2 linked regions of the Pelorhabdus rhamnosifermentans genome follow. The protein of the gene in region 2 binds, or shares a complex with, the protein of the main gene of each other region. Links are inferred from orthologs where the notes say so. Each region holds a gene or a part of one and is shown on either strand. Other genes may lie near its edges.

Region 1 (3,383 bases), on a different replicon or contig from region 2:
ACCTGCTTTGCTGCAAAAAGTTTATGCACCTATCGGCATTGATCTTGGCGGGGCAATGCCTGCCGAAATCGCACTAAGTATTGCTGCTGAAATTATTGCAGTCTTTAATCAGGGATCACTGCGATTTCTCACTCAAACAGGAAAGGCTGAACATCATGAATAAACAAGTGCTTGAAAAGGTATGTGAGTTACAAAAAGCAGGCCAAAAAGGTGCATTAGTGACGATTATTCGGACCTGGGGTTCGACACCACGCAAGGCGGGCAGTAAAATGGTTGTCCAGCCTGACGGGGCTATGACCGGTTCCATTGGCGGCGGCTGCGCCGAAGCGGCAGTTCGTTTACAGGCGTTATCTGCCATGGATGAAGGGCGTTCTTTTGTTTATAAAGTGGATATGCTGCAGTCTGTTGCCGCTGATGAAGGTATGGTCTGTGGCGGTGTCATGGATGTATTTATTCAAATGATTTGATTGGAGTCGAAGGGGCTTGAGAGCAGGACTGTGTAGTTCCTAAGGAACTGTACAGTCCTGCTCTTGTCTAGGCTTTTCTTATTTAGGGGCAGGTTTACAATCAATTGAGTCGAATAATTTACAGTTAGGGTTTAGCAAATGTGTCATTTGGCGTATTGGAAGGGGTAGTGAACGATTTTGGCATTAAATCAATCGGAAATTACAGAATATCAGTTATTAAGGGGAAAGCTAAAAGAACAATTTTTGGCGGGACTCAATGGTGCTCAGCAGCAGGCTGTCATCCAAACAAGGGGACCGCAACTCATTATGGCAGGAGCTGGCAGTGGTAAGACACGGGTCTTAGTTCATAAAATTGCCTATTTGCTTCGTTATGGAAACGATGAAGCAGAAGATTTGCCGCCGGCTTATTTTTCTGCGGCTGATATGGCTGTACTTCGCCAAGTGGTTCAGCAACCTCAAGCGTTAAATAATCTTGATGCGCGTACAGAGCAATTGCTTGCGCAGGGAATAAAGCCATGGCAGATTTTGGCCATTACATTTACAAATAAAGCAGCGGCTGAAATGAAAGATCGTGTAGCTGCTCTTGTGGGAACGGCGGCCAAAGACATTTGGCTGAGTACATTTCATGCTTTTTGTGCGAAATTTTTACGTTATGAAATTGATCATGTCAATGGCTATAGTCGTAATTTTAATATTTATGACAGCTCTGATACGTTAAATGTCATAAAGAATTGCTTAAAAGAACTCAATCTCGATGATAAGCATTTTCCGGCCAATTCCATGGCTGCCGCCATTTCCAATGCCAAAAATTCTTTGCAGGGGCCGAGGGAGTTCACGGATGCCGCCGATAATTTTCATGACCAAAAGGTAGCGGAGATCTATCAGCTTTATCACGATAAGTTGCTGCGTAGTAATGCCTTAGATTTTGATGATTTACTCATGGTTACGGTGCGTTTGCTGGAAGAAAATCAAGCCGTACGGGAAAAATACCAAGAAAAGTTTCGCTATATTTTAATTGACGAATATCAGGATACCAACCGGGCGCAATATCAGTTAGCGCGGCTGTTGGCGGCAAAACATCGCAACATCTGTGTTGTAGGCGATGCCGACCAAAGTATTTATGGCTGGCGCGGTGCCGATATCCGTAACATTCTTGATTTTGAGTCGGATTATCCTGATGCCGTTGTGATTAAATTGGAACAAAATTATCGCTCTGTGACAACGATTCTGGATGCAGCGAATGCCGTCATCGAGAATAATACTGATCGGAAACCGAAAAAACTAATTAGTACGCGAGAGCAAGGCGAACCGATTCCTTATTATTTGGCTTATGACGAACGGGATGAAGCGCAGTATGTGACAGAGAATATTACGAAGTTGAATAGTATTCATCAGATTCCTTATGGTGATGTGGCTGTGCTCTACCGGACAAATGCGCAGTCGCGTGTCATTGAGGAAGCTTTTATGAGGCAGGGCATTCCTTATACGATGGTGGGAGGACTGAAATTCTACGACCGTAAGGAAATTAAAGATATTTTGGCTTATTTAAAAGTAATTTATAATCCGGCGGACATGGTAAGCTTAAGTCGTATTATTAATGTTCCCAAACGCGGGATTGGTGCGGCTAGCATCGATAAAATGCTGGCTGTGGCGGCAGAAAACGATCTTACCCTGTTCGATGTCATTTCTAATACCGATCAGGTGCCACGGCTCACAGCCAAGGTAAAACAAAAGTGCGAAGATTTGTCTGCATTGATTTTTACGCTTATGGGCGATTTAAATACGCTTTCTGTGCGGGATATTATTGAAAAAGTGATTGAAACGTCCGGTTATTTGGCAGAATTACAACAAGAAGGTACAGATCAAAGCGAGTCGCGTATTGAGAACATTAAAGAACTCTTAACTGTGGCCCGTGATTTTGCGAAAGACGAGGAACTGGAAAATAATTTGGAAAATTTTCTTGAACGTGTCGCTCTTGTATCAGATTTGGATACGGCTGAGTTTGTCGAAGAAAAGGTTACCTTAATGACGCTCCATTCAGCCAAAGGTCTGGAATTTCGTGCAGCTTTTCTCATTGGGCTGGAAGAAGGCATCTTCCCTCATTCAAGGGCTTTAATGAATGAAGAGGAGTTAGAAGAAGAACGTCGACTGTGTTATGTGGGAATTACGCGGGCCAAAGAAAAGTTGTATTTGACAAGCGCTAAAATGCGAACCATTTATGGTCGGACGCAAATGTCAGGGCCCTCACGGTTTATTCAGGAGATTCCGCCTGAACTGGTTGATCGGCAAATCAAAGCCAAGGCAACCTCTTTTGCAGCTACGCGTAGCAGGGACATGCATTCGCCAGTGCGTACGGGTCAGCGGCCTTCCTTTTCATTGCCTCCTGCGGTTACCATCCGTTCGTCTGTATCAAATGTGAAAAGTACCTTCGACTGGAAGGTTGGGGAAAAAGCGCAGCATGTAAAGTACGGCACAGGCACGGTAGTCAGCGTGAAAGGAACAGGGGAAGAACAGGAGATTACCATTGCTTTTCCGGCAGTAGGCGTTAAACCTTTTATGGTAAAATATGCGCCTTTAACACGAGCATAAGAGGGAGTGCTCAGACAGGGAGTGACACGCGGTGATGGTGATTTATGTTTAAAACGGAAATTGTCTAGATGTATGTTCTTTATGAATGATGAAATACCATTTTTTACTGTAGCTTAGCCACAGTAAATTAGACAGTAACGAAGCGGAGGACATCAAATGGACACACAAAATCGTATTAAAGAGTTGAGAGACAAGATCGAATATCATAATCGTAAGTATTACGATGAGGACGCGCCGGTAATAAGTGACTATGAGTACGACAGAATGTTACTCGAACTTAAAGAGCTTGAGCGTGACAACCCTGAGTTAGTAATGCAGGAATCACCT
Region 2 (3,659 bases):
TGAGATGCCGCCGTTAACCCCAGGCTCTCAGGATATTCAATTGCAAAAAGCCCTCGAAGTCGTGCAGGGAAAAATGCAGCAGTAGGGCTAGAGATGAGGAGACTTTTACAATGATGGAAAATCCCGGTTTTAAACAACTTGATGACTTGACTTCCCGCAAAATTATCGTGAGTGGTGAGGACTTGATGCTTGCGGAAGTTCACTTCAAAAAAGGTGGAATTGGCGCACTCCATAAGCACACCGATCATGAACAGGCCGGTTATATTGCCAAAGGCAGCTTTGAATTGACTCTTGGCAGTGAGAAGAAAGTTGTCAGGCAAGGGGACTGTTATTATGCGCCGAAAAATGTTTTGCATGGCGTTGTCGCTCTAGAGGATTCCATTATTATTGACTCTTTTACACCGATTCGGAAAGATTTCTTATAATAGGTTGGATATGTAGTGGTAAAAAATAGCAGGGAATGCTTAATTTCAGGGCATTTTCTGCTATTTTTGTCTGTATAGACCTTGACTTCCGCTTATAGTAATACGATTTCTGTGCCTGCTGGGTGTATAAAATGTTGCCTGGCGGTTCTGCTTAGTTGACAGTAGTTGAGACGGCATAGGATTTTTCTATGCCTGCCTGGTCATAAATGGATTCTGCTGACTTCTTCTATCTATTTGTTTTTGCCAGGCAGGTATGATAGTATTTTGATGATATCTTATTCAGCTTTTCGTGTTTCATTAAGCTGTTTTATTCATTCATTTATGTTATAATGATTATCTATAAAGATAAATTATTTTCATTTATTATAGATTTCTAAGGGGGTCGTGACGATGGGGACTGTTCCGAAGCTGAATACTGTATTTCATGAAGGAGGCATTCCTTTTGAAGTGCATGCTCCCTATGATGCGGCAGGCGATCAGCCAGCTGCGATTGAGCAATTAGTTCAGGGGATTGAGCAAAATATGAAAGGTCAAGTGTTGCTTGGAGCCACAGGAACAGGTAAGACGTTTACAATTGCGAAAGTCATTGAAAAGGTGCAAAAACCGACACTTGTGATTGCCCATAATAAGACACTAGCGGCGCAGCTTGCTAGTGAATTCAAAGAATTTTTCCCCAACAATGCTGTGGAGTATTTTGTGAGCTATTACGACTATTATCAACCTGAGGCTTATATCGCTCAGACAGATACGTACATTGCGAAAGATGCATCAATTAACGATGAAATTGATAAATTGCGACATTCAGCGACAAGTTCTTTATTTGAACGACGTGATGTGATTATTGTGGCGAGTGTGTCTTGTATTTACGGCTTGGGTTCGCCTGATGAGTATCACGGTCTGGTGCTGTCGCTCAGAGAGGGACAAGTGAAGGATCGTGATGAAATTTTACGCAAGCTAGTAGAAATTCAGTATGAACGCAATGATATTAATTTTGTGCGCGGCAAGTTTCGGGTGCGTGGCGATGTTATTGAAGTTTTCCCTGCTGGCTATGGAGAACGAGCCGTACGGATTGAGTTGTTTGGCGATGAAGTAGAACGGATTGTTGAGCTTGATACCCTAACAGGTGAAATACTCGCCAAGCGCAAGCATATTGCGATTTATCCTGCTTCACACTATGTTACCTCGCGTGAGAATCTGACACGGGCCGTCGGCGATATTGAAGCGGAGCTTGCCGATTGTCTGATGAAACTTCGGGCCGAAGGCAAATTGCTTGAAGCGCAGCGCTTGGAGCAGCGCACGCATTATGATTTGGAAATGATGGCTGAAATGGGTTATTGTTCAGGCATTGAAAATTACTCGCGTCATTTAACAGGCCGTGCGCCAGGCGATTCCCCTTATACACTGATTGATTATTTTCCGGAAGATTTTTTGATGGTTGTTGATGAGTCCCATGTGACACTTCCCCAGGTTAAGGCCATGTATGCCGGTGATCGTTCGCGGAAGGATTCGCTTATTGGCAATGGTTTTCGCCTTCCATCAGCTTATGATAATCGACCACTGAAATTTGATGAATTTGAAGAACGTATTCATCAAATTATTTATGTATCAGCCACGCCGTCGGAATATGAAGTGCGTGATTCAGAGCAGATTGTGCAGCAAATTATTCGTCCAACAGGCTTGGTTGATCCTGAAGTGGAGGTACGGCCCATTGAAGGACAGCTCGATGATTTGCTTGGTGAAGTCAAGGTGCGCGCGGCTCGGAATGAGCGAGTTCTTGTTACGACACTGACTAAGAAGATGGCGGAAGACTTGACGGAATTCTTAAAGGAAACAGGGATTAAAGTACGGTATTTGCATTCGGATATTGCGACAATTGAGCGGGGCGAGATTATCCGAGATCTTCGCGCGGGTGTGTTTGATGTTCTTGTGGGCATTAATTTGTTACGTGAAGGGTTGGATTTGCCTGAAGTCTCGCTTGTCGCGATCCTTGACGCGGATAAGGAAGGTTTTTTACGGTCGGAGACGTCGATGATTCAGACGATTGGCCGGGCGGCACGCAATGCTCATGGACGGGTCATTATGTATGCCAATCATCAAACAGGTTCAATGAAACGGGCCATTGATGAAACAACACGGCGGCGGAATATTCAACTAGCTCATAACAAAAAGTATGGTATTACTCCGCAGACAATTGTGAAAAAGGTTCGTGACTTAATTCAAACAACGAAGGTAGCTGAGGCGGAAACACCTTATGAGCCGGATGTGCTGAGCAACCTGAGTAAGCGCGAAATGCAGGATCTTACGGCCAGTTTGGAAAAAGAGATGAAAGCGGCTGCCAAGGCGCTGGAATTTGAGCGAGCAGGCGAATTGCGCGATGAAATTAAGAAACTCAAGAAGATGCTCAATGAGAGCGAGACTAAAGCAAAGACGGCTGGTAAAGCAAAGAGAGCCAGGCAAACGCGCATAAAATCGAATTGATTTTTTTGGACAAAGGCCAGTGGACAATGATGGAAGAGAGGAACAAGTGAGTGAAGGAACAGATTTTTGTTAAGGGTGCCAGACAGCACAATCTAAAAAATATTGATATTGCGATTCCCCGTGATAAGCTTGTGGTGATTACAGGGCTGAGTGGTTCAGGCAAGTCATCGCTTGCTTTTGATACGATTTATGCGGAAGGACAGCGTCGTTATGTGGAGTCACTTTCTGCTTATGCCCGGCAGTTTTTAGGGCAAATGGACAAGCCTGATGTGGATTATATTGAGGGGTTGTCACCAGCCATTTCTATTGATCAAAAAACAACGAGCCGTAATCCCCGTTCGACAGTGGGGACGGTAACAGAGATCTATGATTATTTACGGCTCTTGTTTGCCCGGGCGGGTGTGCCGTATTGTCCGCATTGCGGTAAGCCCATTCGTCAGCAAACGGTGGAGCAAATGGTGGATCAACTTAGGACTCTTGGCGATGGGGTGCGTCTGACTGTTTTGGCGCCTGTGATTCGCGGCAAGAAAGGCGAGCATGTGAAGGTGCTGGCCCAGATTCGCAAAGATGGCTACGTACGGGTTCGCGTCGATGGCCAGACACTCGATGTGGCGGAAGACATTTCGCTGGAAAAGAATAAAAAGCATACGATTGAGGTTGTCGTAGATCGTGTGATTGTGCGCCAAGGCAGTGAATCCCGTTTGGCAGAATCATTAGAAACGGCGCTGAAAGTAGGCAACGGTGTGGTTCTTGTCA

The links.
Region 1: the proteins of uvrB (region 2) and pcrA are in contact, whole or in part, in a crystal structure (PDB 7EGT), measured with the Thermus thermophilus proteins. The link is inferred for Pelorhabdus rhamnosifermentans from one-to-one orthologs. Residues at the interface, in WP_096411307.1 of Thermus thermophilus: Glu23, Leu25, Arg26, Asp27, Gly28, Glu29, Arg30, Phe31, Arg55, Glu326, Asp327, Phe328, Glu379, Ser382, Gln383, His398, Gly400, Arg401; in WP_096412145.1 of Thermus thermophilus: His654, Arg656, Phe657, Gln666, Asp668, Glu669, Lys680, Arg681, Leu682, Ser683, Lys685, Tyr686, Ala687.

The regions. Positions count from the first base shown.
Region 1 is NZ_JAHGVE010000018.1:70,855-74,237, forward strand. What follows is about bases 385-3,383. They hold pcrA (DNA helicase PcrA), read left to right. Parts: upstream 385-710; coding sequence 711-3,056; downstream 3,057-3,383. Other genes in these bases: Ga0466249_RS18390 (XdhC family protein), read left to right, coding at 385-467; ligA (NAD-dependent DNA ligase LigA), read left to right, coding at 3,213-3,383. In the rest of the region: Ga0466249_RS18385 (XdhC family protein), read left to right, coding at 1-163; more of Ga0466249_RS18390, read left to right, coding at 156-384. UniProt on the Escherichia coli protein: A helicase with DNA-dependent ATPase activity. Unwinds DNA duplexes with 3'-5' polarity. Translocates on single-stranded DNA with 3'-5' polarity. Initiates unwinding more efficiently from a nicked substrate than double-stranded DNA.
Region 2 is NZ_JAHGVE010000001.1:293,554-297,212, forward strand. The notes cover bases 470-3,359. They hold uvrB (excinuclease ABC subunit UvrB), read left to right. Parts: upstream 470-815; coding sequence 816-2,903; downstream 2,904-3,359. Other genes in these bases: uvrA (excinuclease ABC subunit UvrA), read left to right, coding at 2,954-3,359. In the rest of the region: Ga0466249_RS01460 (S41 family peptidase), read left to right, coding at 1-85; Ga0466249_RS01465 (cupin domain-containing protein), read left to right, coding at 111-425; more of uvrA, read left to right, coding at 3,360-3,659. UniProt on the Escherichia coli protein: The UvrABC repair system catalyzes the recognition and processing of DNA lesions. A damage recognition complex composed of 2 UvrA and 2 UvrB subunits scans DNA for abnormalities.